DNA from 2 places in the Arcicella sp. GW821-FHT09D11 genome. Region 2 is predicted to be linked to the other one. Evidence: riboswitches for the same ligand, from Rfam matches in the RefSeq annotation. Region 2 holds a riboswitch; the other holds the start of a gene.
The links. Region 2 has a riboswitch for thiamine pyrophosphate ahead of AC07N0_RS04170 (TonB-dependent receptor). Riboswitches for the same ligand answer to the same signal wherever they lie in the genome.

Region 1: another riboswitch for thiamine pyrophosphate. It lies ahead of thiS (sulfur carrier protein ThiS); the one in region 2 lies ahead of AC07N0_RS04170 (TonB-dependent receptor).

The regions. Positions count from the first base shown of each region.
Region 1 covers NZ_JBWKOV010000004.1:561,016-577,978, forward strand. Annotated here, with positions in the region: gene AC07N0_RS15125 (zinc dependent phospholipase C family protein) at 1-287, opposite strand, end outside; gene rpsT (30S ribosomal protein S20) at 431-685, shown strand; gene radC (RadC family protein) at 887-1,588, shown strand; gene AC07N0_RS15140 (DUF5723 family protein) at 1,595-3,151, opposite strand; gene pfkA (6-phosphofructokinase) at 3,508-4,482, shown strand; gene bla (subclass B1 metallo-beta-lactamase) at 4,665-5,420, shown strand; gene AC07N0_RS15155 (YdcF family protein) at 5,417-6,199, opposite strand; gene AC07N0_RS15160 (DUF4369 domain-containing protein) at 6,409-7,860, shown strand; gene AC07N0_RS15165 (hypothetical protein) at 8,178-9,371, opposite strand; gene AC07N0_RS15170 (pirin family protein) at 9,487-10,338, opposite strand; gene AC07N0_RS15175 (AraC family transcriptional regulator) at 10,546-11,418, opposite strand; TPP riboswitch at 11,715-11,812, shown strand; gene thiS (sulfur carrier protein ThiS) at 12,059-12,262, shown strand; gene thiC (phosphomethylpyrimidine synthase ThiC) at 12,299-14,155, shown strand; gene AC07N0_RS15190 (thiamine phosphate synthase) at 14,382-14,972, shown strand; gene AC07N0_RS15195 (hydroxymethylpyrimidine/phosphomethylpyrimidine kinase) at 14,973-15,728, shown strand; gene AC07N0_RS15200 (thiamine phosphate synthase) at 15,725-16,378, shown strand; gene AC07N0_RS15205 (thiazole synthase) at 16,359-16,963, shown strand, end outside.
Region 2 covers NZ_JBWKOV010000001.1:971,852-988,814, reverse strand. Annotated here, with positions in the region: gene AC07N0_RS04205 (DUF2934 domain-containing protein) at 1-82, shown strand, start outside; gene AC07N0_RS04200 (3-keto-disaccharide hydrolase) at 87-980, opposite strand; gene AC07N0_RS04195 (DUF6515 family protein) at 1,139-1,969, shown strand; gene AC07N0_RS04190 (sensor histidine kinase) at 2,028-3,308, opposite strand; gene AC07N0_RS04185 (5'-methylthioadenosine/adenosylhomocysteine nucleosidase) at 3,509-4,294, opposite strand; gene AC07N0_RS04180 (NCS2 family permease) at 4,408-5,709, opposite strand; gene AC07N0_RS04175 (DMT family transporter) at 5,825-6,268, shown strand; gene AC07N0_RS04170 (TonB-dependent receptor) at 6,363-8,768, opposite strand; TPP riboswitch at 8,946-9,042, opposite strand; gene AC07N0_RS04165 (AAA family ATPase) at 9,431-10,408, opposite strand; gene AC07N0_RS04160 (DUF4350 domain-containing protein) at 10,632-11,888, opposite strand; gene AC07N0_RS04155 (hypothetical protein) at 11,894-12,451, opposite strand; gene AC07N0_RS04150 (DUF4129 domain-containing protein) at 12,484-13,197, opposite strand; gene AC07N0_RS04145 (hypothetical protein) at 13,184-14,188, opposite strand; gene AC07N0_RS04140 (stage II sporulation protein M) at 14,160-15,128, opposite strand; gene AC07N0_RS04135 (RDD family protein) at 15,287-16,015, shown strand; gene AC07N0_RS04130 (AraC family transcriptional regulator) at 16,002-16,904, opposite strand.

The DNA.
Region 1 (16,963 bases), on a different contig from region 2:
ATGTAGTGTTTTGGCGCTTCATCCTGCACAGCATACCTTCGACGGTCGGGAGCGACCGAATGTTCTACAATATAATATAAGTTTGTTTTGTAGAAAGAAATCATCTCGGGTGGTAAAGTAAAGATAGCTAACTGATTAATGCGTTGATGCGCAAAAAATCCCCATTTTATAGCTTTATGAGCATTCAGGTAAGGTTTTGGGTTAACATAGCCTCCACTTTTAAAAGCAAATGAAGCTGAAATGCTGAAAAATAAACATAAAAATAGGAGTAAAAACATTTTTCTCATGGCGATATACTTTAGGTATAAAAAGCTAATTCTAGCTAATTTGAAAGTTTTTGTAAATATGCACTTGTATTATCTTAAAAAAGATGTACCTTTGCACCTCAATAATAGAAAATCAGAAAACCAATATTATTCGGGAAATAAACATGGCAAATCACAAATCATCTTTAAAAAGAATCAGAGCAAACGAAGCAAAAAGATTACGTAATCGTTATCAGCACAAAACTACACGTACAATGGTGAAGAAATTGCGCTTGACACACGATAAAGTAGTTGCTACTGATCTTTATCAAAAAGTTTCTTCTGCTCTTGACAAATTAGCTAAGAAGAACATTATTCACAAGAACAAAGCTTCTAACTTGAAATCTAAGTTAGCAAAGTTAGTGAATAAAATAGCTTAATATAGCTTTGAAATATTCATAAAAAAATGACCTTTCTGAAAAGATAGGTCTTTTTTTATGCCTAAAATTTTGCAATAAAATATTTTAGTTTTAAATTAATCTTTATAAAACATCGTTTCTACTGAAATACGATAATAGTTGGTTTTGCCAAAAAAATAATAAAATACATACACTATATTAACGCTATAAAACTTAACACCTATGAAGTCCTACGAGAATACCCATCTCAATATCAAATCTTGGGCAGAAGAAGATAGACCTCGTGAAAAACTACTTATCAAAGGCAAAGCTGCCTTATCAGACGCAGAATTGCTAGGAATTTTAATTGCTACAGGCATTCAGAACATGACAGCCATTGATATTGCCAAAGTAATACTCCAGAGTGTAAACAATGATTTAAATCAACTAGCGAGGCTCTCTGTAAAAGATTTAGCTAAGTTTAAAGGCATTGGCGAAGCAAAAGCCATTACAATAGTAAGTGCCTTAGAACTAGGGAGGAGAAAGAAAAATACAGAGAAAACAGAACGCCCAAGGATTAAGTGTTCGGCTGATGCTTATGAAGTATTAAAACCCTACCTGACAGATTTACAGCATGAAGAATTTTGGGTTATCTTACTCAACCGTGCGAATGATGTACTAAAATGTGAAAGAGTAAGCATTGGTGGTGTATCTGGCACAGTTGCAGACCCTAAAATGATTTTTAAAGTAGCCTTAGAACATTTAGCGAGTGGCATTATTCTATCACACAATCATCCTTCGGGTAATTTAAGTCCTAGTCAGGTAGATAAAGACCTTACACAGAAATTAAGAGCAGGAGGACAGCATCTAGACATACCAGTATTAGACCACCTGATTTTTACTGATAAGAAATACTTTAGCTTTGCCGACGAAGGGATGTTATAAGGACTCCTACTTTTTCCAGAACATTATTGTTTCTATTAAACTTTTACGATTACCTTTTTCGTAAAAACAGGCATTGAGAACAGTAGGAGGTTTTCTGAAAATAGGAATACTAGCACCAAAGTATAAATCTAGCCCACGAGGTGTGCCGATATTTAGCATACTTCCAAGGTTGTCAGTACCCACAAAAAGAGGACCTACACGAGCAGACAAGCCAAATGAAAAGGTGCTGTAATTATCTAACAATGCAAAGGGTATAGCTACCTCCGCCCATTTAGTTTCCCACCTAGGGGTTACAGCTAATAACGACGGAGATTTTGTACCAATAGAATTATCGCTTCTTAAAGCGTGCGTCCAAACGCTATTGATATAAATATTGTTTTTGTAGTGATAATCAAAATTTATACTGAAAGCTGTGGGCAAACTAGTGTGAAATAATGACTGTGCTTGCTCTTCGTTGAGGTTTAAAGAAGCATTAATACGGTCAATGCCATCGTCAAGACCTTGTACTTTTTTATAATCTTTTGAATTAAAAACTTTATTAGTAGTATTTATATCCCAGTTTCTTACATAATTAGGATTGGAATATTTAAGTCCGCCAATATCCAATAATGAAACGCCTACTCGAAATTGGTACTTGTTTTTACTAGGGTCTAATTTCAACACACCTTTTTCACGATAGGTGAATTTACGTAAATCAGGACGAAACTCATACACAATACCAATATCTAAGCCCCAACCACTACCAGCAGATTGATTTCCCAAAATCCATCCGGGACTGATTTTTGCATTTTCAAAAGCTTCATTTTTGGTATAACCATATTGAGCCATAAGACTATTAATCCTTAATAAACGCTCGGTACGGTTGGTTGGGTCGGATATAATGTCATAATTAGCTTTGTCTATCATCATGTGGGCAGAATACAAGCCCACTAATCGTTTAACCGTGAGACCAACTTTGATAAAGTCTTCGTCTTCGCTCAGTAATACTTGTCCAAAGCTAAGCCCAAATTCAACAAAGCTATTGGCGTTGAAAGTAGTACCGTTTAGATTAACCAATTGATTTTGGATATCTTCGTTTTTAATATTTGTACGGATTAATTCAGAAAATTGGCTTTCCATGCCTGTAAAATTAATGCCTGTTCGTACGCGTGTCAGAACAGCAACAGATTGTCTGTTATTCAAGTTGATTAAAGCAGATGGCCCTCTGAAATCATCAATGGTATGCAGGTGTTTAAGTCCACTATTTTGATTAGGTGCTAAATATTCGTCCTTAAAAAGAATGTTGTTATTAGTAGGATTTCTGTATTCAGTTGGAACAGTATTACTGAAGAGTTGCAGGATAGAATAGGGAGCTTCCCAATTGGTGAAGTTATTCGTTAAAAATAAATCATTACTTGCTAAGTTAATATATACTTTATACCTAGAGTCAACTACATTGGCAGGGTTAGTATAAACTGAATTAGTACCAGCATAATTACTTCCAGAAATACCTAACCACTGTTGTGCCACCACTCCGAAAGAAGAAAATAAACATATTAAAAAAGAAAGTTTTAATCTAAGCATTTTAGTGGTTTTGTCTACTTGGCTATTACTACAAAAACAGTAGCGGTAATAAATTAATGGTTAAATAATTTTGCAAATATACCGCTAATACAAATTACTTATTAGCTACACAGATTTTAGTGCAAAAATATTTTGATTTGACGTTAAAAGACAAACAGTTCAATTTAATATTAGAATATTTACATAATTTACTATTTATGTTTTATTAAACTGTAATTTTTTGAAAAAATCTTAGAAACATCACTTTTAAACGATAAATTTGTGAGGTTTTGCTTACGGAAATAATGATATTTGTTATTTCTGTAAACTAAATAACTACTATTAACCAACTTTACTAAAATACAATCTTTACCAACATGAAAAGAATTGCAGTATTTACTTCAGGAGGTGATGCACCAGGTATGAACGCTTCGATTAGAGCAGTCGTTAGGGGAGGGCTACATCATGGAGTCGAAATTTTCGGAATAATTCGTGGATATAACGGAATGATTAAGGGAGATATTATTCCACTTAATTCTCAATCTGTAAGTAATATTATTCAGCGTGGTGGAACGATTTTGAAATCTGCGAGAAGTAAAGATTTTATGACTCCCGAAGGAAGAAAAAAAGCGTACGAACAGTTGAAATCACACGGTATTGAAGGGCTAGTCGCTATTGGCGGAAATGGTACTTTCACTGGGGCTGAAATTTTTTATAATGAATTCCAAATTCCAACAGTTGGCGTACCAGGAACAATTGATAATGACCTTTTCGGAACAGATTTTACAGTAGGATATGATACAGCAGTAAATACTGCTTTAGATGCAATTGATAAAATCAGAGATACTGCTGATTCACATGATAGAGTATTCTTTATTGAAGTAATGGGACGTGACTCTGGCTATATAGCTATTCAGTCTGGTATTTCAGGGGGGGCAGAATCAATCTTGATTCCAGAAGAAAGACAAACTGTTGAAGATGTAGTTGAAACATTGAAAGCAGGCTTTAATAAGAAAAAAACATCTTCAATCGTCATTGTAGCAGAAGGTGATGAAGAAGGCAATGCTGCTGTTATTGCAGACCGCATCAAGAAAACAATTGATATTCCTGTTGATATTCGTGTAACCAACTTAGGACACATCCAAAGAGGAGGAAGCCCAAGTGCTGCTGATAGAATATTGGCTAGCCGTTTAGGGTTGGGTGCCTTAGAAGGACTTTTAGCAGGTCATAAAAATGAAATGGCAGGTATCGTAAACGATCAATTGGTTTACACACCTTTCCATGACACCATCACCATGAAGAAAGTTATCAATACAGATTTATTAAGACTTGCTGGGATTTTGAGTAAGTAGTGTTGACTTAGCATTAAAAAGGGTTTTGGCATTTTTGTCAAAACCCTTTTTGTTTTTCAATTAACAACCTAATCCTATAAACCAAATAAAATTTGTTAATGTATTTAACCTCTTATAAATTTGGCTAATGAATAATCATAGTTTTTTTATTTGTTGCAATCCTGAAAATACAAAACAGAAAAATGAGATCTTTTATCAAAACCCTATTAATCATCATAATCTCTATCACAAACTTTAAAGGGATTGCTCAAAAAAGAGAAGCTTTTAAGCCTAAAGAGATTTATAAAACCAAGGATTTAATTATTACCCAAATTGCTAAAAATTCTTTTGAACATACATCCTTTAAACAAACGAATGATTTTGGCTATGTTCCTTGTAATGGGCTTATCGTTAGAAATAATAATGAAGTAATTGTTTTCGATACGCCAACTAACGACAAAAGTGCAGAAGAGTTAATCAAATGGATAAAAGGAACGCTTCATTGTAAAATAAATGCCATTATCCCAACGCATTTTCATGATGACTGTCTAGGTGGTTTAAAAGCATTTGATGATAATGATATTCCTTCGTATGCGTATTTCAAAACAATTGAATTGGCCAAAGAAAATAATTATGTTCTTCCCAAAAATAGCTTTAAGGATTCTCTTATTTTAAAAGTTGGCAAGGAGCATATTGTTGCCAAGTTTTTCGGAGAAGGACATACAAAAGATAATGTAGTAGGTTATTATCCGAACGAAAATATTTTGTTTGGAGGATGTTTAATTAAAGAATTAGAGGCGGGGAAAGGCTATTTAGGCGATGCAAATGTTGCCGAGTGGTCAAATACCGTTGAAAAAGTTAAAAAACAATATCCTAATGTAAAAACTGTTGTTCCTGGACATGGAGAATATGGCAACAAAAAATTACTTGATTATACCATTAAATTATTCAAACCTTAGCAATAGCCCAATACCCTATAAACACAATATCCCAGAATCTCATGGATGAGGTGATAGCCCTCATAATAGGCACCTTCGCTGGGTATAATCAGACTACTAAAAGTAAAAACCCTTGCTTTTGATTTGAAGGCTGTACTAAAAGGAGTGACCGTCAATCCTGCTTTTTCAAAACAGCCCAACGAACGTCTCATGTGAAAAGCTGAGGTAAATAATAGATATTTCTTGCCTAACTCAGGCTTTTTACGAAGTATTTCAGCCGTGAAAGTAGCATTTTCACGGGTATTTCTAGCTTTGGTTTCTAAGATAAGGTCTGTTTTCTTTACACCTAACTCTACTAATAATTGTGCGGTTTTCAGATTTTCATCCGAAAAATCAGTTCTGATAATTGTCAAATCAGTATTGCCACCTGTGATAAGTATTTTTTTGATTTTACCTTGTTTATACAAACGGAGAGGTTGGATAAATCTATCAGCCGTTTTATCGACAAAAATCTGCTGAGTAGTTCCCTCTTTATTGCTAATCATTCCACCCGTTAGAATAATACCAACATCATAAGGCTCAACAATAGTTTCAGGAGAAGTAGCAGGAGTCTCCCAAAGCATAAAACCTTCGTTGACGATAAAATCATTGCCAAATACAAAAATCATGACTAACGTACTGATTAATAATTGTTTTTTACGTTGAGGGTTCTTGGTGAACATTGCCCAAACTAATACAAAGATGGTTATAGAAAGAGGCATTAGTACGTAAAAAAGTACTTTAGAAAGAAAGTAAAACATATTGGAAGAAAGGTATGTCTGTTTAAGAATAAAAATCGTTAATAAACTTTAGTAAACTAAGGTGAAATAGGGCTAATAATGAAATTAACTAAGAATCGTTTACAAAACTACTAAATACTTTTTCTTAATGCTTTACTAGCGTAACTTTGAGAAAAAATAACATTCTTCAGGCTCTTACAATTTAAAACATAGCAACAACAGTTAAACTAATGAAAAGAATATTTCAAATTTTACTCCTACTAAGTATTACTGGTTTTTCTAATCAGCTTTTAGCCCAGACAAGTGAAAGTTTTTCTATCAAAGGAAAAATAAAAGGGATTAAAGATACCACCGTTTTTTTAGCACATTATTTTGGTTATAATCAACAAGTAATAAAAGATACTGCGAAGGTTGATTCAGAAGGTAATTTCCTTTTTAAAGGAGACAAAAAATTGCCTGAAGGACTATATTTGGTTTCCTTACCCAAGGGTAAGTATTTCGATATCATCATTGGTAACCAAGAGTTTGCATTCGAAACAGATACAGTTAACCTAATCCGTAAAATGAAAATAACGGGTTCTAAAGAAAATGAAGCCTTTTTTAAGTTTCAACAAGAAATGTCAGACCGATTTGATGAGATGAAAGCCTTGGAAGCTGAAAGTAAAAAAGGAAAAACGCCAGCAGTAGAGGCTAAAATTAAGAAAGTGCAAACTGCTACGACCCAGTTTCAAAAAGACTGGTTAAAAGCCAACGAAAATTTATTTGCTGGGAAATTAATTAAATCATCACAAGAGCCAGAAATCCCAACATATCCGAAACCTCTTCAAACTAAAGCAGATACCGCTGCGATGTATCAGTATCAATTTCAACATTATAAAGCTCATTTTTGGGATAATGTTGATTTAGCAGATGATAGAATGATGCGTACACCATTTTTACAAAAGAAATTGGAACGCTATTTTGATGATTTGACTGTTCAAGTATCTGACTCTATCGCTAAAGAAGCTGATTTTGTATTGGCAAGAGCTACTTCTAGAGATGTAAGAAGATATACAATTTATAAAATCTCTAGTCAGTATGAAAACCCAAAAATCTTAGGGACTGATGGCGCATTTGTACACATGGCAGAGAAATATTATATCGGCGAACCATCCTTATGGGACACTTCTACTGTAAGAAGAATGAAAGAAAGAGTGGCTATATTAAAACCACTTTTAATAGGCAAAAAATTACCAGATATGTACCTTACAGATACGTTGGGCAGAGAAATTGAGATTCCACGAATAGCGGCTGATTATACTGTTTTGTTTATTTATGACCCTGAATGTAGCCATTGTCGTGAGTCTGCTCCGAAATTGAAAAAAGCCTATCAAACTTTAAAAACTAAAAATGTAAAAGTAGTAGCGGCTTCAATCGACAGAACACCTTCGAAATGGAAAGGCTTTATTAAAGAATTTAAGCTAGAAGAAGTAATTAATGGCATCGATATTCATAAAAATGCTCAAACAGGAAAGGAAGAATATTATACTGATTTTAAAAATAATTTTGATGTATACGCTACGCCAGTAATTTATGTATTGGATAAAGACAAAAAGATTATTGCCAAACGTTTACCAGTAGAACAAGTAGAAGATTTTATTGATTTTACCAGAAAACAAAAGGCATCTAAAAATATCAGATAAACAAACATGAGTCATCCCGAATTTTGAAATCACAAGAAAGCGGTCAAAATTAGTTTTTTGACCGCTTTCTTGATTTATGAATACAGATTATAGTTCCGTTAGGAACACTATATCGGCGGCCGTCGTTGCGGTAGAAGAAGCATCGTATTAACTCCTCCAAGCCCCATCGGGGCGAAATATTTCGCCCCGATGGCGCTTGGAGGAGAATTTTGTTTTACATTTTACCGCAAATGCGGCTACTGATATATCGCCTCTATGAGGCTATTTTGTTAAACTCCCTATTTTAAGAAAAATTCGGGATGACTCATGTTTATTACTTACACCAAAATTTCATGATGTCGTTCTTTTTCCCAATCTTTTAAATAATCAATTAATTCACTGAATTCCAAACTTACTCCATTACTAATATAGGCTTCATAATTGCCTACTGCTAATGCAATGGTTTGTTCTGGTAATAAATCAAGCATTAATCCAAGGCAAGCTCCTGCATTAAAATTATCTCTACCACCAGTGGAGATACGCTTTTGAAAAAAACTTTTACCTCTCACTTCGTAAACATGATTTTTATAAACCATCAATGCTTCTTCAGGTGTATGAACAAAAATCTGTTGTATATGATAAGTACTAATAATATTCTTTAAAATATCAGGTAATTCTGCGTCAGGATTATCTTTTTTCAAACCATAAATATATTTGGCTTCGCTTTCGTTAATGCCTAAACTTACTTTGCCATATTGCGCATAACTTCCAATTACATCAAGAATTTCAAGGATTTCTTCTTTTGTTCTTTTGCTAATATCTGAAAGGTCAAAGAAGAAATTTTTATGACGCATACCAAAGGCTTCTTCTTCTTCTTGAATTTTGTTTCTGGAAAAGTACTTTGGTGATTGTCTAGTGGCCTCTGGTGACAAATTCACAACGATGTCCTCTAGAAATCCTTTCCAAATATCAGTACAATATTTGATATTCGCCCAGTTCACAAAAGCTAATAATGAGCTTTCGTAAATCCACCTGCTTAGGTTCTCTACACCTGCCACTGCTGCCACATACGACCACGTGAGTTGTTCATAAGTACTTTCTTCTGAAAAAATTAATTTACCATCATTAAATTCCAAGATAGTAGTTTTGGCAGGGGAAGCGATAGAAACTAATTCACAATTGGGATGCATTTCTTCAAATACATTGTTAATATCTGGATAGCCCATTGTAGCAATACAAATATTCTTGGCGCCCAATGCCCCTAATGAATTGGCAAGAATAGGAGCATTACCATTCATTCTCATTTCTAATTGCCTAAGATTTACTTTGGTATCTTTCCCCGAAAGAGAAGCCAATTGCGCTGCTACATCACTAATTGTTTCAAAATAATGGGTTTGATTATCTTCTTTGTTATTCACAATTTTTTGAATTGAATCAATGTAAGCATCGAAGCCTACGATGGCTTTCAATGGTTTTCCAATAGATCGATGTTTTTCTAGGGCTTTAATCAAGCTTGGTAATGTTCTTTTCAAGGTAAAATATTGGGGCGTTTATGAAGTTTAACAAAGATTTTAATAAAAGGTATTAAAGTAAAATTATATAATTTTAAGAAATAATTGTTTAATAAAGGAGTATTTATTCTGTTTTCTATTGCCAAGTACCAAACTTCCCTTGTTGGTAATCTGTATAGGCTTGATAGATTTCCTCTTCGGTATTCATGACAAATGGACCTTGGGCAACCATCGGTTCATTAAAAGGAACGGCATGACCAAGTAATAATACTGAATCGGTATCAGCTACGATTTGAACACCTGTCTCATCATTCATAAATTCTACCAATTGCCTAGCTTTGATTGCCTGTCCATTTACAGTAATCGCACCTTTTATTAAGTAAAAGAATATGTTTCTTTCTTTAGCAATGTCGATAGTTAAGTCAGCAGATGTTTTGAAAGTAATAGTGCTTAAAAAAACATCTGTTTTTGATTCAAAAGCACCTTTATTTTCTCCCCATTTACCCGAAATTAATTTTACGGTTACTTTGTCATCATCCAACCGTATTGTCGGAATTTCGTCTTCTTGTAAGCCTAAATAGAAGGGGCTAGTCATTTTTAATTTAGCGGGTAAGTTTAACCATAACTGCAAAATTTCTAAATCGCCACCTTGTTTCTTGAATGCATCTGAGGATACTTCTGCATGAATTAATCCACTACCAGCCGTCATCCATTGTACGCCTCCGCTATTGATGATACTTTCATGACCACTTGAATCTTTGTGCATTATATCCCCAGCGAGGATAAATGTTACTGTCTCCATCCCTCTGTGTGGATGTGGACCAAACGGTAAACCTCTGTTATTGGCAGGATACTGTTGAAACCCATGATGATTCAAGAAAATAAATGGGTCTACTTGTGCTAAAGTGCTAGTAGGCAAAGGCGAGTAAGTAATTAAATCGGCAATAGGACGATATGCTGCTTGATGAATTTTTTTAATGCTTCTCATGGAAAATCTTTTTTGGTATTGGGGAAATTAATGCTTGGAAAATAGCTTCACTTTTCAATTAACGTGATATTAATTAAAAGAGTTATGCTTTTTTTAATAAAATTAAGACAGGAAGGGAATGATAAGAAGAGAAGCGTTAAAACTTGTCAATAGATTTTAGTTTCTCAGCTCCCTTGTTGGCATTTTAATACAAAGGAACTGAGGGTGTTAGACGAATGTCCTAGTCCCAGAATAGTTTTCTCTGAACTCTTTGGGTGTACATCCATGTTTTTTCTTGAAGATTCTATTAAAATAAGAAAGATTATTATAGCCACATTTAAAGGAAACCTCCGCAATAGACTGTCGGGTATCGATAAGCAAGCGTGAAGCGTGTCCTAACCGAATATCATTTAAGCTATCAATAAAGGTTTTACCAGTTCGTTTTTTAATGAATCTGCTAAAGCTTACAACCGTCATGTTGACAATCTTAGCAATATCTTCCAATGAAATTTCTTTGTCATAATTATTTCTCATATAAACAAAGGCTTTTTCAATTCTACGACTGTCATAGGTAGCATTTTCATTGGCAAAAGTCAGGGTCGTTAGCGTTTTCATGTTTCTGGAAACTGACAAGTCGTGTAGGATAGACATCAATTCCATCACTGAACAAAAACCATTGGTTTGAGCAAGACCTATCAGACGAGGTTTAATTGCTTGTATCGTTTCCTGAGAAAAAGAAATGCCTCTTGCCGAACGTTCCAACATAGAACGTATAAAGCTCATTTGATTCCTTTTTAAGAATTTTTCATCAAATAAATCTCGGTGAAATTGAATGGTAATTTCATTAATATTTTCAGAAATAGATTCATGCGAAAACCAGCCATGGGGCACGTTGGAACCCACCAAAACTAATTCATAACTTGAAATTATTTCGATATTATCGCCAACTACTCTTTTTGCACCATCTGCATTTTCGATAAAGTTTAGCTCAAATTCTTCATGGTAATGTAAAGGGAAGTCAAACTTACTTTTTGTTCTGGCAAAAACCATAAAACAGTCATTAGAAGTAAGCGGGGTGATTTCACGATAAATTTTAGACATTTGGATAATATGGGTTGAAAAAATCAATAGCTTTTGCAATTAAAGTATTATAAGCATAGAGGATGGTTATCCTGTAAATTTGCAATTTTTTGCGGAAAATGCAACAAATTTTGCGGAAATGTATAATAATTAGGGGTTTTCCCTTTGTTTTTAGGAAAATATGAGGGTTATGCAAAACCTAGAAAGTGGAATTTGTATTATAAAAATTGTCCTTCTTAAATAAGTCATGCTTTAGATAGATTTGAAAAAAAACAAAATAAAATTTTACAAATTCAATTTTTATACTTTACATTTGTCTCAAACTTTAGGGGTGCCTTAAATATAACGGGCTGAGATTATACCCTCAAAACCTGAACGGCGTAATTGCTGCGTAGGAAAAAGTAAGGCAGAATTTCTTTTCAGATTCGGTGTACAGATTCAAGCATCGTTTTCAAAATTTCACTGCTTTTCTTGGTTAGCTTAAAAAACGATAGATTGATTTTTTCATTCTGATTTTTTGATGGGTTATAGTTTTTTGTGGATGATTAGGTGTACAACTAACGCTATAAAGATTTACTCCCGAAGCTCACTCATACACGCTTTAATTTCTCCTTGGTTTTCGCTAAAGTCCATTTGTTTTTATTTTAAATAAATACATGGAATGACTGTCTTTATTAACGACCAAATCTTTGAATTTCCTGAAAACCCTCCTTTAATCGAGGTGCTCAATCAGCAAGGCATTGTCGAAATGCGGGGCTTGGCTATTGCTATTAACGAAGAAGTAATTCCTCGTGATAAATGGGGAAGCATCAAACTTAAAAGTAATGACCAATTGATGCTGATTCGGGCTACTCAAGGCGGTTGAAAATTTGGCGTTGTATTTCAAAAGCTTATGAAAAACATGAAGAAAATAGAAAAAACTCCTCATGCTGAAACAATCAGCAGAGCGCCCTTTCCAGCTTCCAAAAAAGTATATGTACAAGGGGAAATTCATGATATTAAAGTCGCAATGCGTGAAATTAGCTTGTCTGATACCCTCGTAAATGGCAAAGTAATTTCTGCCAATGCACCCGTAACGGTATATGATACTAGTGGGCCATTTACAGACCCTAACGTTGACATTGATGTAAGAAAAGGCTTGCCAAGACTGAGACAATCATGGATTTTAGAGCGTGGAGATGTAGAGGAACTCCCTTCCATTACCTCAAACTATGGATTAGAACGTTTAGCCAATCCTGCCCTTGATGCGCTGCGATTTGAATACCTTAAAAAGCCATTGAGAGCAAAAGCTGGACAAAACGTATCGCAATTGCATTATGCCAAAAAAGGCATTATCACGCCAGAAATGGAATATATTGCCATTCGTGAGAATCAGAAAATACAGGAACTTAACACGATTGGGCATCAGCACGAAGGACATAGTTTTGGAGCAAATACTCAAAAAGGATTGATTACTCCTGAGTTTGTGCGTTCAGAAGTAGCCATGGGTAGGGCTGTGATTCCTAATAACATCAACCACCCAGAAAGCGAGCCAATGATTCTTGGGCGTAATTTCTTAGTGAAAATAAATGCCAATATTGGTAATTCTGCTGTATCATCGAATATCGAAGAAGAGGTAGAAAAAACCGTTTGGGCTTGTCGCTGGGGTGCTGATACCATCATGGATTTATCTACAGGTAAAAACATTCATGAAACCCGTGAGTGGATTATTAGAAACTCACCTGTTCCAATTGGTACTGTACCCATTTACCAAGCCCTTGAAAAGGTAGGGGGAAAGGCAGAAGATTTGACTTGGGAAATTTTTAAGGATACCCTCATAGAACAAGCTGAACAAGGCGTTGACTATTTTACGATTCATGCTGGCGTATTGTTGAGGTATGTTCCGATGACGGCGAAAAGAGTAACAGGCATTGTATCGCGTGGAGGAAGTATCATGGCAAAATGGTGTTTAGCACATCACAAAGAAAACTTTCTTTATACGCATTTTGAAGAGATTTGTGAAATCATGAAGGCTTATGATGTAGCGTTTTCTTTAGGTGATGGTCTTCGTCCGGGTAGTATTGCTGATGCTAACGATGCCGCACAATTTGCAGAATTGGAGACACTAGGAGAATTAACCAAAATTGCTTGGAAACACGATGTCCAAACGATTATTGAAGGCCCCGGTCACGTGCCGATGCACTTGATTAAAGAAAATATGGACAAGCAATTGAAAGAATGTCATGAAGCACCTTTCTATACGCTTGGGCCATTAACCACAGATATTGCACCTGCTTACGACCATATTACTTCTGGTATCGGAGCGGCTATGATTGGCTGGTTTGGTTGTGCTATGTTGTGTTATGTAACACCCAAAGAGCATTTGGGCTTACCCAATAAAGAAGATGTAAAAGTAGGGGTGATTACGTATAAGATTGCTGCCCATGCTGCCGACCTTGCCAAAGGGCATTATGGGGCACAAATAAGAGACAATGCTTTGAGCAAAGCACGCTTTGAATTCCGCTGGGAAGACCAATTCAATTTATCACTTGACCCCGATACTGCTCGTGAGTATCATGATGAAACACTACCAGCAGAAGGAGCTAAAATTGCACATTTCTGTTCGATGTGTGGCCCTAACTTCTGTTCAATGAAAATTACCCAAGAAGTACGTGATTATGCTGATAATATGGGCGTTGAAGAACAAGAGGCTTTGGCGAAAGGGATGCAAGAAAGAGCGAAAATCTTTGTAGAGCAAGGGTCGGAGGTCTATATATAATTGTGAATGAGTGATTTAGTGAATGTGTGAATTGTGAGTTCGGGCAATTTGATGAGTGATTTTAATTAATTGGAATGGAAGGCATTGTGAATTGGTGTTTTTTCAAAGATAAAAAGATTAAATTGAGATGGAATAATTATTTAGCTTAGTAAAAGTAAATATTCCTGCTGAATCAAACTTGAAAATCACTCATTCACCATTCACTAATTCGCTAACTAAAATCGCTATGCAAAAAGTAATTCTTTCCAACCCCACTGATTTTGACGGTGAAATATCCATTATCGAACAATTGTTGATGGATGAGTCATTGATTTTTCACCTTAGAAAACCAGAAAAGTCTTTGAAGGAATATGAAGATTTTTTGAGACGCATTCAACCGAAATTTTATCGTAAGATTGTATTGCATTCGCATTATGAGTTGATTAATAAATATAATGTGAAGGGAGTACATTTTACAGAAACATTCAGACAAAGCATAGATGATGCAACTTTGTTCAATTCAGTAAAAATGTTACGCAAGCATAGACTATCTGTAAGCTGTTCATTGCATACATTGAATGCCATTGAAAATTTGAGTTTCAAGGCTGATTACGTTTTTTTAAGTCCGATTCTCAAAAGTATTTCTAAGACTGATTATGTAGGCGTTTTTACCATGGACGAATTACAGTTTTACTTTCATGTTCGGAAAAGTAATACGCCTGTATATGCATTGGGAGGTATTAGAGAAGAAAATAGGGAGTTTTTAGAAAGGATTGGATTTCAGGGATATGTATTGATGGGGTCGGTGTGGGAGAAATATTTTCAAGCAGAATATTAAATGAATAATAGACCTTTTGTGCTGAGTATCGCAGGACTTGATCCAAGTGCTGGGGCAGGTATTTTGGCTGATATTAAAACATTTGAACAACATCAAGTGTATGGATTAGGCGTTTGCACAGCTATTACTTTTCAAAACGAAAATTATTTTGAAGGCGTTAGTTGGCTCGATAATCAGCAAATTGTTCATCAAGGAAAATTACTTTTTGATAAATATCCTATCGATTTTGTTAAGATTGGCTTAGTACAAAGTTTGAAAGATTTAGATGAAATTATTGATACTTTGTTATTGTGTAATCCAGCCATAAAAATTGTTTGGGATCCTATCTTGAAAGCCAGTGCAGGGTTTGATTTTCATGAAGATATCAATCAAATACTATTAGAAAAAATTCTTAAAAAGATTTATCTCATCACTCCCAACTTGCCAGAGCTTCAGTTATTGATAGTAGGAGAGTCATCAGTGGAGCAAAAAGCCTTTGGACTGAGCAAGTTTTGTAATGTTTATTTAAAAGGAGGGCACTCAGACAATGAAATCTGTAAGGATATCCTGTTTACAGGAACCAATACATTTTCTTTTATTGCTGAAAGGATTCCTAATGGAGAAAAACATGGTTCTGGCTGTGTGCTTTCTTCGGCAATTACTGCTAATATTTCAAAAGCATTAAGCCTTGAAGAAGCATGCGAAAATGCCAAACATTATATGAATCAATTTTTAAAGAGTAACCCAAGTTTATTGGGTTATCATTTTCAATCATGACGATTTCTAAATTACATTATATCACCCAAGATTTACCCCATATTTCACATTGGCAACAAGCTCGTTTAGCTTGTGAAGGCGGTGCCGATTGGGTGCAACTTAGGGTGAAAAATCAAGATTTTGAGGCTTGGAAGCAAACTGCTTTACAAACTCAAGAGGTGTGTAAAGCTTTTGGTGCTACTTTGATTATCAACGACAACGTTCAAATAGCGAAAGAAATACAAGCTGATGGCGTGCATTTGGGAAAAACAGATGCTTCGCCAATATTAGCCAGAGAAATTTTAGGAGAGGACTTTATCATTGGAGGAACAGCCAATACTTTTGAAGACCTCGCTTTTTTGCATCAGGCGAAGGTGAATTATATTGGCTTAGGTCCCTTTAGATTTACTAAAACCAAAAAGAACCTAAGTCCGATTTTAGGTTTAGAAAAATATCAAAGTCTTTTGGCATCATGCAAAGCCTCGGGACTTCATTTACCTATCGTAGGAATTGGTGGTGTACAACTGGCAGATGTGGAAGAGATTCTTTTAGCAGGCTTGCATGGCATTGCGGTTTCTTCGGTGATTAATTTGGCTGATAATCCATCAGCAGTAGCAAACAATTTTATGAAGGTTTTAACAGCACAGCTATATGTTAACAATTGCGAATAAAGAATTTTCGTCCCGACTTTTTACAGGTACTGGGAAATTCTCATCACTGGCTTTAATGGAAGAAAGTCTATTAGAATCAGGGTCAGAATTAGTGACAGTTGCTTTAAAAAGGGTACATTTAGCCAAGCAATCAGAGGATATTTTGGGCTATTTACGTAACCCACAGTTTAATTTATTACCCAATACTTCTGGCGTTAGAAATGCCAAAGAGGCTGTTTTTGTAGCACAATTAGCTAGAGAAGCCCTAGAAACCAATTGGTTAAAATTAGAGATACATCCCGACCCTAAATACCTTTTACCCGATGCGATTGAAACCTTGAAAGCGGCGGAAGAATTGGTGAAGCTCGGATTTGTAGTGTTGCCCTACATTCACGCAGACCCTGTGTTATGCAAGCGTTTGGAGGAAGTAGGCGTAGCAGCAGTGATGCCTTTAGGCTCTCCGATTGGCACTAACAAGGGTTTGAAAACGATTGATTTTTTGGAAATTATTATTGAGCAAAGTAACGTGCCAGTAGTAGTGGATGCTGGGATTGGTTCGCCGTCGGATGCGGCAAAAGCAATGGAGATTGGGGCTGATGCAGTATT
Region 2 (16,963 bases):
ACGAGATAGAGCTTTAGACCATTGGCTAAAAGCTGAAAAAGAATGTATTTACCAATGGAGTCAATGGGATAAATTGAGCTAAACCATTATTTACGGTACACACAACTCTTGTTATCAGCCTTTTTGTAGTACGATTTATAATTGGTTGCTTTAGGGTCTGTACAGCCTTTTAGGTTTAACAATTCAATATTACGGAAATCGATTGCATGGCTTTCGGCTTGCATCGCTATATAGCCTCCCTTTAAAGGTTGTCCATCTTTTTTAATCCACTCAGCACCATTATCAATTTTGGCTTGCTTCCAGTCATATTCAGGACTCACAAAACCTCCACCAATATGTAGCTTTTCAAATGTCAACACAGTATCGCCTTCAATAATATGATGGATTAACGAATCGCCAAAAACAATGGCCTCAGCTTTTACCCATTGATCACCATTATATGTTTTTGAATTTGAATCAGTACAATGGTCTGTTACAATTTTACCATTCATATATACTTCCGTCCCTGGCGTACACAAATTGCCCGTATGACGCTCACCTTTACCCAAGCCACCTAATAGCTGTAATTCTAAAGACACAGGGAAGCTTTGCCCTTTTGATAAACTCTTAGCTGATTGCGAATGCAACATTACGCCACTGTTTCGTACATTCCATGATGCCCCACCAGCCAATTGTTCACCTTGAAAACGGTATTCAAAGCGAATGATATAATATGAATAGGGAGTTTTGTAATAAATATGTCCAAACTTATCGTCAAAGGTTTTGTATTGATCATAAGCTACCCGCATCATTCCATTTTCTACGCGGAATGTGTTTTTATAATTTACATTAAGGTCTTCTCCTGCAATCTTGATGTCCCATCCATCTAAGTTTTTCCCATTGAATAGTTTAATCCATTCTTGTTTATCAGCTTTTTTTTGAGCTAGCATTGAAAATAAACAGCCGTTTAATAAACAGATTAAAATAAGGTATTTTTTCATCGTTATTGATTTAAGATAGATTTTAAAATGAATTTAATCTTATAAGATAATAATCGTCCAATTTACTCAAATGTTAACGATTGTTAATGAAAATAAATAGACTAAACTATTGAAAATATCCGCAATCTAACCGACATAAAATTAAAAACAATACTATTATGAAAGCAATGCATATTCAACCTAACACTTCGATAGAAGTTGGTTCTAAAAGTAAAATCAAATTAGCTACTGTTATTTTAATGGCAAGCATTAGTCTTCACTCTTTTGTAGGTGTTGCTCAACATGGTGACCGAGGTAGAGACGATAGAGGGAAAAATGACAAGCATAATGATAATAACGGAAGAGGAAACGAAAGAGCACGCGTTGATAACCATGTAGACAGAAACGACAACCGTGGTAATGGTGGTAATAATAATGGTGCCTATAATGGTGGTGGTAATAATAGATACGATAATAACAATCGTGGGAATGACAGATATGATAATAATCGTAAGGTGATTGTAAACAGACGACCAGTAGTGAACCAAACAACGGTTGTGTATAGAAACAATACTCCCAACTGGCGTTATGCATCTTTACCAAGACGTAATAGTGTGGTAAATGTAGCACCAAGCACATCTATCTCTGTTTCTTTCGGTGGTATTAATTTCCGTTACGATAATGGGGTGTATTATAGACCTTATCAAAACACGTATGTGGTTGCTCCTGCACCTATAGGTATCAGAGTAAAGTATTTACCACGTGAACACAGAGTGTTTAACCTTTATAATCGCCCTTATCATTACTATAATGGTGCATATTATGAATATCAAAACAATGATTACGTAGTGGTACCTCCTCCAATCGGGGCATTAGTAGAAAGTATCCCTGATGGCTATGAGCAACTACAAATCAATGGCGACACATATTATATTGTTGACGGTATTCAATACAGAGCCGTTTTACAAAATGGAGAAATATGGTATGAAGTGATAAAAATAATCAGTTAGGTGTTTAGATGTTAGAAAGGTATCGTGCCATTGGTCGATACCTTTTTTTATGAATAAGCTAAGCAATATAAGGAAGTAATAACCTAAATTCACAACCTTCACCTAATTTGCTTTTTAGTAGGATAGTGCCTTTATGACCTTCTACCATTTCTTTCACGTAATAAAGTCCCAGCCCAAAGCCTTTTACATTATGTACATCGCCAGTGTGTACCCTGAAAAACTTATTAAATACTTGTTTCTGGTCTCTTTCTGAAATCCCTATACCATTATCTTTTACCGATATCATTAAATTATTACCAATATTTTCAGACGTGATAATGATTACTGGCGGACGTTCGCAATATTTAACCCCATTGTCGATTAAGTTGTGAATAATGTTGGTAAAATGTAGCCTGTCAACTTTGATTATGCTATGCGTAGCTTTTAAATCAATAATTAACTCTCCATTTTTTTCTTTAAACAAAGGTTCACAGTTGATGGATAATTCGTTGATTAATTCATGAATATCTACTTCTTCAAAATTAAGCTTATCTATTTTTTGAGCAATATTGGCCGTTTGTAAAACCGTATCGACATTCTTTTTTAAACGGGCGGCTTCTTTTCTGATAATAGCAGCATAGCTCAATAAACGTTCTGGGGTATTGACTATCTCTGGCTTCATCAGCACTTCGCTGGAAATGGAAATAGTAGATATTGGCGTTTTGAATTCATGCGTCATGTTATTAATAAAGTCGTTCTGAATTTCAGAAAGTCTTTTTTGTTTAAAAATCAGCATCAAGGCATATACAAAAAAGGCCATTACTACTAGTAAAATAGCTGATGAAACAAACCAATTGTCTAGGTCGCTTAAAAGGAATAATTTTTTATCAGGAAAATGAACTCCGAAATAATAATTATGAATATCTAAATCGGGAAAATGATAAGAACTGGTAGAATCTGAGCGGTCGCAGTTTTCGGAATGACATACAAAAGACGTATATCTGATATTATCCTTCAAACAGTCGTAAATGCCAAATTCAAAATTGATGCGAATATCATTATGCGCAAACTCCTGTTTTAAAAACTCCTCCAAAATCATGTGATTGATGGTATCGTTTACCTGAACAGTATAGTAGTTTGAAGTAACTCGCTCTACAGGGTCAATGATTTTGTTGTTAGGATTTTTGTTGAATGCTAATATTCTTTTGCAAACTACTCTCAAAGCGGCCGTAGTTCGTTGGTCAAAATCACGGTCTTGGATATTGTAAGCTTGATTAAACCAATAATATTGCACAACAATTACTCCTCCTAAAAGCAGGATAGATAAAGCAACAAATATTCTGAGTGTTTTTGCATTCATGGGTAATAGCCTTTAGGCAATGATTTAATGACTAAAAGACAAAAGATAGTAATCCTTTAGTCATTAAGTCTTTTAGTCATTAAATCCAATAAGAAGTCTAATAACGACAACGTTTTTTGCTATAACATTAGTTTTTTACTTAACAATCATTAACAATTGAGCGACGAGTTGAAAACTCGTGCTACTCAGTGCTATTTTTTCTATAAATCCCCTAAGATACCCAATACCAAACTTGCCGAATTATAAGCCGCTACATATTCAAAAGTTTTCATATCTAAATGTGCTTTTGAATTGGCATTATCGCTAATACTTCTAATCACCAAACAAGGAATTTTTTGTTGAAAACATACTTGTGCCACTGCCGCACCTTCCATTTCTGTAGCATCTGCACCATATTTTATCCGCAATTCATCCACTTTTTGATTGGAGTTTACAAAAACATCACCTGTAGCAATAACGCCCGTCATCACGTTAAGATTTCTGGTTCCTACAATCCTATAAGGTGTTTTCTTTGAAATACCCTGTGCTTTTTTTAGCAATATTTCATCAGCAGGGAAATAAATAGGGTTCATTTCTACATAGGCAGGATTTCGGGTAGGGCGAAGTGTAAATCCAGTAGAATCGATTTTGCCGTAATCATGTTCAAAAGTAGATTTCGCAATCACGATATCACCCGGTAGCAAGTCTGGATGAATACCCCCTGCAATACCCGTGAAAATCAACTGTGCTGGATTCCAGTTCATTAATAAAATAGTAGTAGTCATGGCAGCATTTACTTTGCCCACACCCGTTAAAGCAACTACCACAGAACGCCCACGAAGTTCACCCGTTAAGAAACGAATGCCTTTTAGGTTTACTTCTTTTTTGTTACTCAGCGAATCTTCCAGTAATTTCACCTCTTGACTAAATGCACCCAAAATAGCCGTTAATGGCTTTTGAGCCTGAATTTGTAAACTAAATAAAAGTAGGATAAGTATTTTTTTCATTTGTTGATTAAGTGATTGGTGAATAGTAATTAGTAATTAGGGTTGGGTTCGCAATTAGACTTTTAACTATGTATGATAGATGTCTAATCACTAATAACCAATTACTAATCACTTCAAGAAATAATTAAAGACAAAACAGCAAAACCATCTATCACCCAAAGAGCAGGCGATACTTCTTTAGGTTTGCCAGCGAAAACCTTGATGATTGTCCAAGACAAAAATCCCCAGATAATGCCTTGTGTGATAGAATAAGAAAAAGGAATTAAAACCAAAGCCAAAAATGCAGGGATGGCATCATCCATTTTAGCCCAATTGATTTTGGTAATGGGCTTCATCATAAATACGCCTACCACTATTAAGGCAGGAGCCGTAGCAATAGCTGGAATTACTGATAATAGAGGTGATAAAAACATAAAAGGCAAAAACAAAATACCCGCCGTAATAGCCGTTAAACCCCTGCGTCCACCTTGTTCTATCCCCACTGCCGATTCTATATAGGCCGTTCCGGGGCTTGTCCCTAAGATTCCTGCTAATAAAGTAGCCACCGCGTCTGTCAGCAACGATTGTTTGATATTACGTGGCTCACCATTTTCGTCGTACAGATAGGCAGCCTCTGCCAAGCCTACAAAAGTAGAAAGGCTATCGAACATATCAGTAAAGACAAAAGCAAAAATGATAGGAAATAAAGCAAATTTGAAAGAATGGATGATATCTAGCTGAAAGATTAAGCTAAAGTCTGGTGCAGCTATCAAGCCATTCCAATTGACTAAAGTCTTTTGTCCGAAGTTAATAGCTGATGCATCACCCCACATTCTACCGATTGGAATAGCCAGTAAAGTAGTGATAACGATGCCTATGATAATAGCTCCTTTTACATCCCGTACTATCAAGATGGCTGTTAGTAATAACCCAAAGAGAAAAGTAATGATGATAGGATTATGAAAACTAGCAATACTTACCAACGTAACAGGATTGGCAATGATAAAATGAGCATTTTCAAAACCGATGAGACTGATAAACAACCCAATACCTGCCGAAATAGCAAAACGAAGGGGTTTAGGAATAGCCTTTACGATATAAGTGCGCAAATTGAAAATGGATAAAATCAAGAAGAAAACTCCCGCCCAAAATACAGCACCCAACGCTACTTGATAGGAAATTCCCATGCCCTTTACTGCCGTAAACGTAAAGAAGGCATTCATACCCATGCCCGGAGCCACAACAATAGGGTTTTTAGCATAAAGCCCCATCATTAAACTACAGAAAAATGAAAGTAAAACTGTAGCAGTCAATACCGCATCGAAGGGCATTCCTGCCTGCGAAAGAATTGAGGGATTAACAATGATAATATACATTGTAGCCAAAAAGGAACTTATACCAGCAAGTATTTCAGTTTTTTTAGTTGTCGGAGACATAAAATAAGGTTTTTGTCTAAAAATAAGGATTGTTCACCAGAAAGACAATAAGAATGAACCTTCGGGCTTTATATTATACTTTTGTGGGAAGAATACTTTATAAACCATTTATCCAATGCAATACTTTTTAATATTTTTAGCTTTTTTATGCGGAGCCGTTTTCCCTACACAAGCAGGTTTGAATGCTAAAATGGCAAGATTGGTCGGCAATCCAGTATTAGCTGCCTTGTTGTCTTTTGCTACGGGATTGATAGCCCTTACTGTATATGCTATTGTTACGCGTATTCCTTTGTCACAATTTAGTCAATTTAAAAATGCTCCTTGGTATGTTTGGTTGGCAGGAATTTTAGGGGCGTTTTATATCAGTACCGTTATCGTATTAATGCCACGCTTGGGTGTAGCTTTGACATTTGGTTTGATTGTAGCAGGACAAATGACGGTTTCGTTATTATTAGACCATTTTGGTTGGCTAGATGCCCCCGTCAGAGAAATATCATTGGGCAGGATTATCGGTGCATTTTTCTTGATAATTGGCGTAATCTTAATTCGTAAATTTTAGCGGTGTATTTAAATTTATAGACAAATAAATAGGCTATTTTTTAATACAAATATGTACTAAAAAATAGCCTATGAATGAGATTTTGACCGAATGCTTAGAATTTCAGACTTACACCAGCCATTACGTTAGTACCAGCTTGTGGATAATAGAAGTTTTCAGTATAAGATACTCCTTCAGCAATATAGCTATACGTATAACCATTAGATTCATAAAGGGTATTGAAAAGATTGTTTACCAAGAAACTAAAGCTTACTTCTCTCAATGTCTTTCCTTTGATCGTATAAATGGCACAAATATCATTGGTGAAATAGGCATTCAATTTACGGTTTTCGTTAGAGGTATTATCCAAATATTGTTTTCCTACATATTTAGACAATAAGCCTAATTCTAAACCCTTCACAGGGGTATATAATATTTGTGAACCTACGATTACATTAGGTGAAAAAGCAATATTTGTTTTACTCAAAGTAGGTAAAAGCGTTTCTGATTCAGTATCGTAATTATAGATTGACTCTGTAAAGTTTTTGATTTTGTTTTCTGAGAAAGTAGCATTAGCATTTACTTTCAAAGATTTGTTAAGTTGTACACCTGCTTCTACTTCTATGCCCAAACGATAACTTTCTGGTACATTTACACGAATTGCACTACCAACGTCATTTAGTTTTCCTGTCAATACCAATTGGTTATTATAGTTCATAAAGTAACCGTTCACTGCAAAAGCCGTTTTTCCTGTCTGAGTTTTATAACCCAACTCAAAATCATTCAGTTTTTCTGATTTTGGCGTTTTGCCTACGTTATCCACAAAGTCTGAGCGACTAGGTTCTTTGTTGCCCACACTATAGGAAGCATACGCAGAAGTGCTCGGTGATACTTGGTAACTTAAACCAACTTTAGGATTAAAGAATTTGTAATCTACTTTTTGTCCAATATTCAACAGGTTGTCATCAGTTCCTTTAATCTCATAATTGATTGTTCTGAGTTGTAAATCAGCAAAAGCGTTTAATTTCTCGGTGAACTGATAGAATGCTTTTGCATATACATTAAAATCTACCTTTTTAGAATTACCATCATAATAGCGGTCGCCTATTTTTGAAGTAGAAGCATATTGAGCCCAGATAATTTCGCCATAATTTCTACCATCGTATTCGTTCAATGCACCTCCAAAATTGGCCGTTAGCTTTTTACTTCCTTGATAATCAAAAGAGAATGTAGTACCATAAAAATCATTATCCAACCATTTACGACGCACCAAATCTGTCTTAGTAATAGTTGTTGCACCGAATACTACATTAGGCAAACCATATTTTGATAATTTATCTTGCTCTTTGAATTGCTCATAATATCCACGTCCATACGTATAATGGAAATTCAAGTTGAAAGTCCAAGCATTTGATAAACTATGAGAAGAAAGCAATTGATAATGGTCTTGCTGATAGTTATCCGTTTGGTTAGGATACGTATATAAATTGAAAGTACGATTGGTTGCTAGAGTAGCTTCTGGAACACCTTCCCAAGCTTGATAAGTCTTTTCTTTGCCAGAAAATACATTCAAACGAACAAAAGATTTTTTGCCAAAATAAGCACCAGAAAGATAAAATGATTTTAAGTCAGAAGAAGCACGATCGACATATCCATCCGAAGTCACTTTAGACAAACGAGCATCAAAGGTAAATTTATCATTTACCAAGCCTGAGCCCACTAAAAGAGTGTTTTTTAAAGTATTGAATGAGCCATAAGCAGAGTTGATTTCGGCATAAGCCTGTTTTCTGAATTCGTTTGTAGAAACATTAATCGAAGCCCCAAAAGCACCAGCCCCATTGGTGGAAGTACCTACACCACGTTGAATCTGGATAGAACTAACCGAGCTAGCCAAGTCAGGGGTATTAACCCAAAAAGTACCTTGTGACTCAGCATCATTTAATGGAATGCCATTAATTGTCACATTGATTCTGGTAGCATCAGTCCCTCTAATTCTTACACCTGTATAACCTACTCCCGCACCTGCATCCGACGTAGAAACCAACGAAGGCGTAAAGTTTAGTAACTGAGGAATGTCTTGTCCAAGGTTCTGTTTCTGAATATCTTCTTTAGAAACATCCGTGAATGCGATAGCAGATTTGGCATTAGCACGGGTAGCACTTACGACTACTTCATCTGCCACAAAAGTAGATTTATGTAAGACAAAATCGAAAGAAGCATCTTTTTGTAAATCAATTACTTGTACATTTTTCTCGTAACCAACAAAACTAATTCTCAACGTATAAGTACCTTTTTTTACATTTTTGAGGAGGTATAATCCCTGTGCATTGCTTTGTGTACCTCTTACGGCACTTACTAAGGTAATATTTGCACCAGCCAAAGGTTTGTTACCCTCAGCATCGACAATTTTACCAGAAATAGTGTACTGAGCATACGATTGAATAGAGAGGAAAAATACTAAAGCAATCAATGTTGAATAGCTTATAATATTATTTTTCTGATTTACCGATAGGCGAATCATAGCAACGAACTGATTGAGAACACCTGTTTGAACAAACAGATTTCTTGAAGTAGTCGTTAAGTTTTTCATCTTTGAAAAGATTAACAACAGGCAAAGGAGTCAAATCCCGTTAGATTTAACAATGTGAAACCCTATGTAATTGATTGATTTTAAATCTGTTCACGTAACCTAAACGCAAAACCAAATTTACAAAATCCCTTCGACGGAATTACCCGCATCAGGTTCAGTGGGTATAATCTCAGCCCGTTATATTAAGGCACCCCTTTTTGTGATTGTGGAACAAAGGTATAACGAAAATTGATAAATTGTACTTTTGGAGGATATATAATTTTTTGATTTTGAGACTTTAGGGTTTTGGACTTTAGGATTTTTAGACTTTAAGACTTGAGGACAACGTATTTTTTACCCGCAGATTTTGGAGATTATATTCGCTGATTTGCGCGGATAATATATTGTCAGCGTAAATCAGCGGTTTTTAATCTGCTATATCAGTGGGTAAAACTTTATGGTGAATTACTTTACCCGCAGATTTACAAAGATTTTTCCGCAGATTATCGCAGATATTTATGTTGTCAGCGTAAATCAGCGATTTTAATCTGCTATATCAGCGGGTAAAACTTTATGACAATTCAACACTCACCACTCCTAATTCATCACTTCAATCATCTTGGTACTTCGATTTTTTGAAGAATCTGAGCAATGATGTCTTCTGGTGTTGAGCCTTCCATCTCTTTTTCTGGAGTAAGAATAATTCTGTGACGAAGTACCGCAGGGGTAAGCTCCTGCACATCTTCTGGTGTTACAAAATCTCTACCTCTGATAGCTGCCAAGGCTTTTGACGCATTTAATAAGGCCACAGATGCCCGTGGTGAAGCACCCAAATAGATGAATTTTGAATTACGGGTTTCATGAATAATCTTGGCGATATATTCTAAAATTTTAATGTCAACGATAGATTGTCGTACTTTTTCGCGTAAAGCTGTTAATTGAGCTGGCGTCAAAATTCTATCAATCAATTCCACAGGATTACTAGATGCCGCACTAGAGCGAGTATGATTACCTTGGAGGATTTGTACCTCCTCTTGATAAGATGGATAGTTGATGATGATTTTAAAAAGAAAACGGTCTAATTGGGCTTCAGGTAAACGGTAAGTTCCTTCTTGCTCAATAGGGTTTTGTGTCGCCATTACTAGGAACGGAAAAGACATCGGATAAGTAGTGCCCGAATTAGTAATTTGTCGTTCTTCCATTACCTCAAACAAGGCCGCCTGAGTTTTAGCAGGGGAGCGATTTATTTCATCAATCAAGATAATATTTGAAAAAATAGGGCCTTTTTTGAAATCAAACTCGGCTGTTTTAGGATTAAAAATAGCTGTTCCTAATACATCCGAAGGCATCATATCAGGCGTAAATTGAATACGGCTAAAATCTGTAGAGATAGTTTTTGCCAACAATTTAGCAGTAAGTGTTTTCGCTACGCCAGGAACGCCCTCTAACAAAACATGACCATCAGCAAAGATGGCAGTCAACAATAAATCAATAGTATTTTGCTGACCGATGATAATTTTCCCGATTTCTGCTCTGATATCGGCTACTGCTTCTTGTAAATCGCTAAGGTCTATTCTTGATTCAAATTCCATGTTTAATTGTGAATTAGTGAGTTGTGATTTAGTGATTGATTTTAGTTTTGAGTTAGTGAATGGGTGATTGATTTTAATTTTTATTAAGTGAATTGTCATGGCTTGACTATTCGATTAATGAGTTATCATTTCTTTTAACTTACTAACTCACAATCAATTACTAACTCCCTCCTTCACAACCCAAATCAATCACTAAATCACAATTCACTAACTCACAACTATCTTACGTGTTCTTATAAAATGCTTCAATGTGTTTATTAAAGTCAACCAAATCTTTTTCTTGAACGTGTTCGCTACTTTGCATGGTTGCTACATAATCGAAAAGGTCGTTAATTTCGACAATGGGTAAATTAGTCTTACGACTTAAATCGTCTCTAAACTCCTGATCTAAAATTGTAGTTTTCAAATGAAATTTATGTCTGATATAGGCCAATAAATAAGCTATTTTCTTATCTGAAATTGCCTTATGGTCTTTTTGATTATAATACAAAGCACCAATAGTTTCTACAAAACTCAACGAGGTATTTTTAGTTATTTCGATGATAGGAATAATGCGTTGACGGCGTTTACCTTCAAAAATCAAATAAATCAACAGCGAAACCAATGTAATATAATAAGCCCATTTTAGTGCAGGCTGACTAGCAATAAATTTGAAGGGAGAACTATCGATATCGTCTTCACCTTTAGCATATTTTGATTTTAAAATACTTCTATTGTTTTTGCCAAAACCTATAATGTTTACATATTCATCCCAGTAGACTTGTTGTTCGGGTAAATAGGATAGCGCCTTGAAGGCATAATCAGCATTATTGGCTTTTAACAGATAAAAATTAGAAAAAGCTTTAGGCACAGTGCTCAAATAAAATGAGCCTTTCCCAAAAGGAATTTTAATAAAATTAGCCTCGCCAGTGTGATTTTTGCCTAAGATGATAGCATTGGTAGTGACACGTTTTGTTAAACTATCTTTCTTATAATTCAACTCAAAATAGGCACTTACTGATTGGTGATGATAACGAAAGGCTTTGGGAGCTTTAAGCTGAGGATTTTCTAAATTGATAGTAACAGAATCTGTAGTAAATGTTTGGTTATAATTTGTTTCAAAATGTAGCGTATCTTTTAATCCATAGAAATCCTCCGCAGCAATAAAGGCATTATTCCCTTGATGGACATAGTCTAATAGTTTTTTACGATTGATAGAATCTACCCTAAAATACTGATACACATAAATATAATTGCTCTTTGTATTTTTTATAGTAGCAGCTGCTCCCTTTGCATAAATAGGCACTCTACCATCAGAAATTTTTTGATTCCTGAATACTTCTGGTAGTAATTTATACAATAACTCGCAACCATAAGGGATTTTATCTTTACTCGAATACGTCTGAGTCCAATCGATAGGTTTTGGCGTGTAGATTTCTACCAAAACGAATCCCAGTATAGTTAGAGAAAGAATTAAGAGGTAAAAACGATGTTTTTTCATACGTACTATTCTGAATCGCTACCATCGTCGGTGATGGTGGTCAGACTAATAATTTTATCGTTTTGAACCATTATTTCCAAGAAAGAATCAGTTGTGCCAAACCTTACACTGATAGTAGTTATCCAGTCTTCTACAGAGTTATCCACATCTCTGAGCTTATATGATTTCGGAAAGCGTTTTTTCACTTTTGCCATATTATCACCTACTTTCAAGTCAGATAGATTATCAATTTTAAACTTAGGCGTTTTTAATTCAAAACCACTTAGTGTTTCGTCCATGACAAAAAAGACATCTTTGCCATAAAAATATTCTTCAAAATGATTTGAAAGTTGTGCATCTTGGGTTTCTTCTTTTTTTACTGAATCTGGCGACCCCAATTTATCTAAAATTACGCCATAATTAGCCCCTAATTTAATACCCGCCACACTCATTGTATAGTAATCTAGGGTGTCATAATCGTCTTCGTCATCATACATTTTTGAAGTGTGTGATAGAGGCTTGAATGACGACAAAGCCATTAATACCAAAACGGACAAGAGCGTAATTGAACTGAAATATTTCATGTTTTTATGAACGATTTAGATACTTAACTGTATTAAATAATTTGATTACTAAATTTTAAAAAATCCTCTCGAATTTCAACAAAATGTTCTTCATCAATCGGGAAATCTCCATACCAAGTGTACTCAAATTGACGTGTTACCTGATTGAAGCTAGCTTTTAATTTTGATGATTGTAATTCATAAACGTAAGATTGATTAGTTTTATTGATTTGCCAATGAATCAATCCTGCATCACTTAGTTCTTTCAAGGCCTTTAAATAGTATAGTCGTACGGCAAGGCGATAATTTTTCTGTGCGACCGCATCAGTAATGGCTTCGTTAAAATTTATTTGATGAATATTTTCTTCGATGGTTTCATAGGGAATATCATACTTAGATTTCTTGCTGAAAAGTCCATCAAAATTAACACCAATGAGTTTTAAAATAACAAAAACCACTACCGACGCTATAAAGAAATAGGCAAGTCCTTTCCAAAAATAAGGATTCCCCACACCAGATAAACTTCCTGAAAGCCATTCAAAGAACTGACGCAACAAACGCCTCCACCAAGTTTCTACATAGTTTACTTGCTCAGTACCATATTGGTAATCTTTTAGTTTTCTGAAAGCATTTATCTGGCTTTCTTGTGGCTTTCTGACGATTACTTTTGAAGAATCAACCACGACAGCCAGACTATGAAAGGAAGTATACGCTGAAAGCAATATTAAATTTATACAAATGTGATAATACAATCTAATATTCTTCATCTTCATTTTCAAAAGTTTTCTTCTGACCAATGGCTGAAATCTGTGGTTTTAGCGATGTGCCATCTTTACGTTCTACCAAATTAAAATATTGAAAAGCAAGTGCCACATACGTTAAAGATGAAACTAGTACTCTACCAATGGTAGCAATAATGCTCGTAATAATTAAGGGAATGTTTTCCGAGGCTCCACCACCAATTTTCAATACCTTCATGATAGTAACGATGACAGAGGGAGCCGAAAATACTAAAGAAAGAAAATAATTGATAATGGCAAAAACCATTATTAAACCAAACGTCGACCACCATTTTTGCTGAATCAAATAGTTGGCTCTACCAAAAGCATCCCAAACGCTGATATCCTCAAATGCTACGATTGAAGTATTTAGAATAAAAATAATTCCTAAATAAATAATGGTAAGCAACGCCAATAAACCAGCCAGAAACATGGCTAAATTAGCAGAAATGCCAGAACCTGCTCCTGAAACAATAAGGCTAATAAAAAAGCCAAATACTAATAACACACCAGCTAATGCCAGTGTTACACTTAGAATACTTGATAGAATGGTGAGGTACAAAGTTTTTACACGTGCCCAAACCATTTCTATGGTAATTGTCCGCGGTTCATCTGAATAGAGGTATTCAATAATAAAAGCATATACAGTACTAGCGACCATAACGCTTGCAAAAAATAAAAAGACCAATGAAAGGAAATAGTTTGCAGAAAACAGGTAAGCTGTATTTCTACCCATTATTTCTCCGAACAGTTCTGCTGGAGAACTGTTTTTAGAACCCTGACCAACGTTTCCTACTTCTAGTGCCGCTATTTGAACAAGCCCACCAAAAATACCTCCAATCAATACTAGTGGGCCCGTAAGGTATAATAAAGACAAAAATAGTGTTTTAAAATTGGCAGTAATAAAATTAAAAGTTGCATTTATTTTATCACTAAAATCTCGTTCCTGTTCAAAGATTATTTTGGGTGTTTTTTCCATTTTTAACTCGATTTAATTGTATAGGGTAAACTACAAAATACCAGATAATAAACAAAGCAGAAGGCAAAATAATCATCAAACTTGGTATCAGTGAAAGATGTTTGCGGGTAAGAAAGCTTTCAATAAATCCTGCTACGATAAATAATGGTACTAGGCCAATAATAATTTTTAAGCCCTGTCTAGCACCTTTCTTGAAGGATGCAAGTCGGGTAAAAGTTCTGGGAAAAAGAAGGCTATTGCCCATTACTAAGCCCGCACAACCTGCAATAACAATGGAGGAAATTTCGAGTGTACCATGAAGCCAAATAGTTAATAAAGAAGTTTCTAAAAAACCATGTTGATAACAGAAATACTGGAATACACCCACCATAATACCATTAAAAACTAAAAAATAACCAGTACCTATCGAGAATAAAATTCCCATCACAAAAGTGATAAACGATACCTTGATGTTATTGATGGTAATCATAAAAAACATCGTGATTTCATCCTCATTTCCATAAATAGCCAGAGGGTCACCTTTCTCGATGTTTTCTAAAGTCATCTCAACATAGCCATCCCCCAAAATTAGCCTAGCAAAAGAATCATCATAAGCAGCCGAAACAGCCCCTAGTAGTGCTGAAATAGTGAAAATGATAAAAGAAAAAAGTAATTGTCGCTGAGAATTATAAAACAAAGTAGGGAGTTCTATTTTCCAAAAGGTGATAAAACGGCTTGCCTTTTCTCGTTTATTCGCATAGATTTTACTAAAAAGATGGGATGTTAATCCATTAAGGTATTGAGTAGTTGGCGAAACTGGATAAAAAGTACGCGCATACGAAAGGTCGTCAGTCAACTCTACAAACCTTTCTGAAAGGATGTCAGGATTTACATTGAGTGAGTCTTCCTCAAATTCCTGCCATTTATCAAGGTTATGCTTTTTAAATAGGGCTTCCCGCATGGGTTTATAAATAAAATTTATTTGAAATACTTCTCTCTGCTAACTTTCGGAAAGTTACAAAACTTTCTGAATGTTGCCATACTACAAACTTTTTTGCATCAAAAACTTTTCTTATTTTAGGCAAATATATCATATACCTTAGCCCTAAAAATTTAACAATGAGTAAAATACGAATTCAAACCACTCAGAATGTTGCTTTAGATTTTATACCTGCTAGTCTCGGCGACCGCATTGTGGCTCATATCATCGACTGGCTTATCTTCATCGCTTGGGGCATTGTATGCATATTATTGTTTTCGGGCTTAAGTATGTCGTTTGATAATAATGATATTTTAGGCGTTGTGTTTATCGTTTTATTTCTATGGTTACCTCTTATGTTTTATGATTTACTTTTCGAAGTATTCATGAATGGGCAAAGCATTGGGAAAAGAGCGATGAAAATTAGGGTTATCAACCTTGACGGAACCCAACCAACCTTAGGCGCTTATTTGATGCGTTGGCTATTTAGATTAGTTGATACTGTTCTTTTTGGCTCTATCGTGGCACTTATCACCACAGCTGCAAATGGCAAAGGACAAAGAATTGGAGATATAGCAGCAGGAACCGCGGTGGTGAAATTGAAACAAGCCGTTAGTTTAAAACAACTTCGTCAGGAAAGTTTTAGAGACAACTATCAGGTAATATTTCCTCAGGCTAGTCTTTTGTCCGACAATGACATTACAACGTTGAGAGCAGTATTAAGAAAAGGAGAGAACAATCAGGAATTGATAGAAGAAGCTACTGAAAAAGTAAAAGAAGTAATGGCTGTAGAGTCTGACTTAGACGACTTTCAGTTTTTGAAAAAGGTACTCCAAGATCACACGTATTTGAGTACTATTGAGGACTAGCCTTTATCCATCGTTCGCTTCTGATAAAAGCGGCTTTTGCTAAAAATACTTTTCTATAACCCAAGGGACTTTGATTGGTAATTTGTTTGAACTGTTTATTAAAGTGAGAAATATTTCCGAAGCCACTTTCAAAACATACTTCTGCCACTTGTTTTTCGGTATTGGCTAATAAATTACAGGCATGTTTTATCCGATATTCAGTGACTAAATCAAGAAATGTTTTTTTAGTAATTTTCTTGAAGTATCTACAAAAAGCCGTTTCGGTCATGCTGGCTAAATGTGCGGCCGTTTCTAAATGGAGCTCTTGGGTGTAGTTTTCAATCACATAAGCATAAATTTTATTGATTCTGTCTAAATCTACCGCCGACATTTCAAATTGCTTAGGCTCACTTTCAATCAATTTTAAATCATTAGAAATGGCTATGGTATTCAATAAGTCTAACAAACCGAGCATTCTTTGAAAAGGAGGGACATTCAAAAGAAAAACCATTTCCTTCGCAATGCGGTCTCTTGTTTTTCCTGTAATCTGTATGCCTTGTTTGGCTTTTTCTAACAATATTCTGATGGGTTCTGTCTCTTGATTTTTAAAAAACATCTCTCCCCATACTTCTTCCTTAAACTGGACTACGATTGCCTGAGAAGAGCCTTCTATGCCAATCCCTTCGTTTTTCCAACAATGAGGAATATTGGGACCCAATAAAATCAAATCACCTGCCTGAAAATCAGCTACATTTGTTCCTACAAAGCGTTTTCCTTCACTTTTCTCAATCAGCGTCAGTTCAAATTCTGGATGAAAATGAAAAGGAGCATCAAAATAAGAATAACTAATTTGTTTAAAAAAAATTGAGCTGTTCGATGAATCACTCAACTGTTTTAAGGAAGCCTTCATTTATTGTAATTTTATCGAATTGATTGAAAACCAAAGTTTTAAGGTAAAAATGCACATAT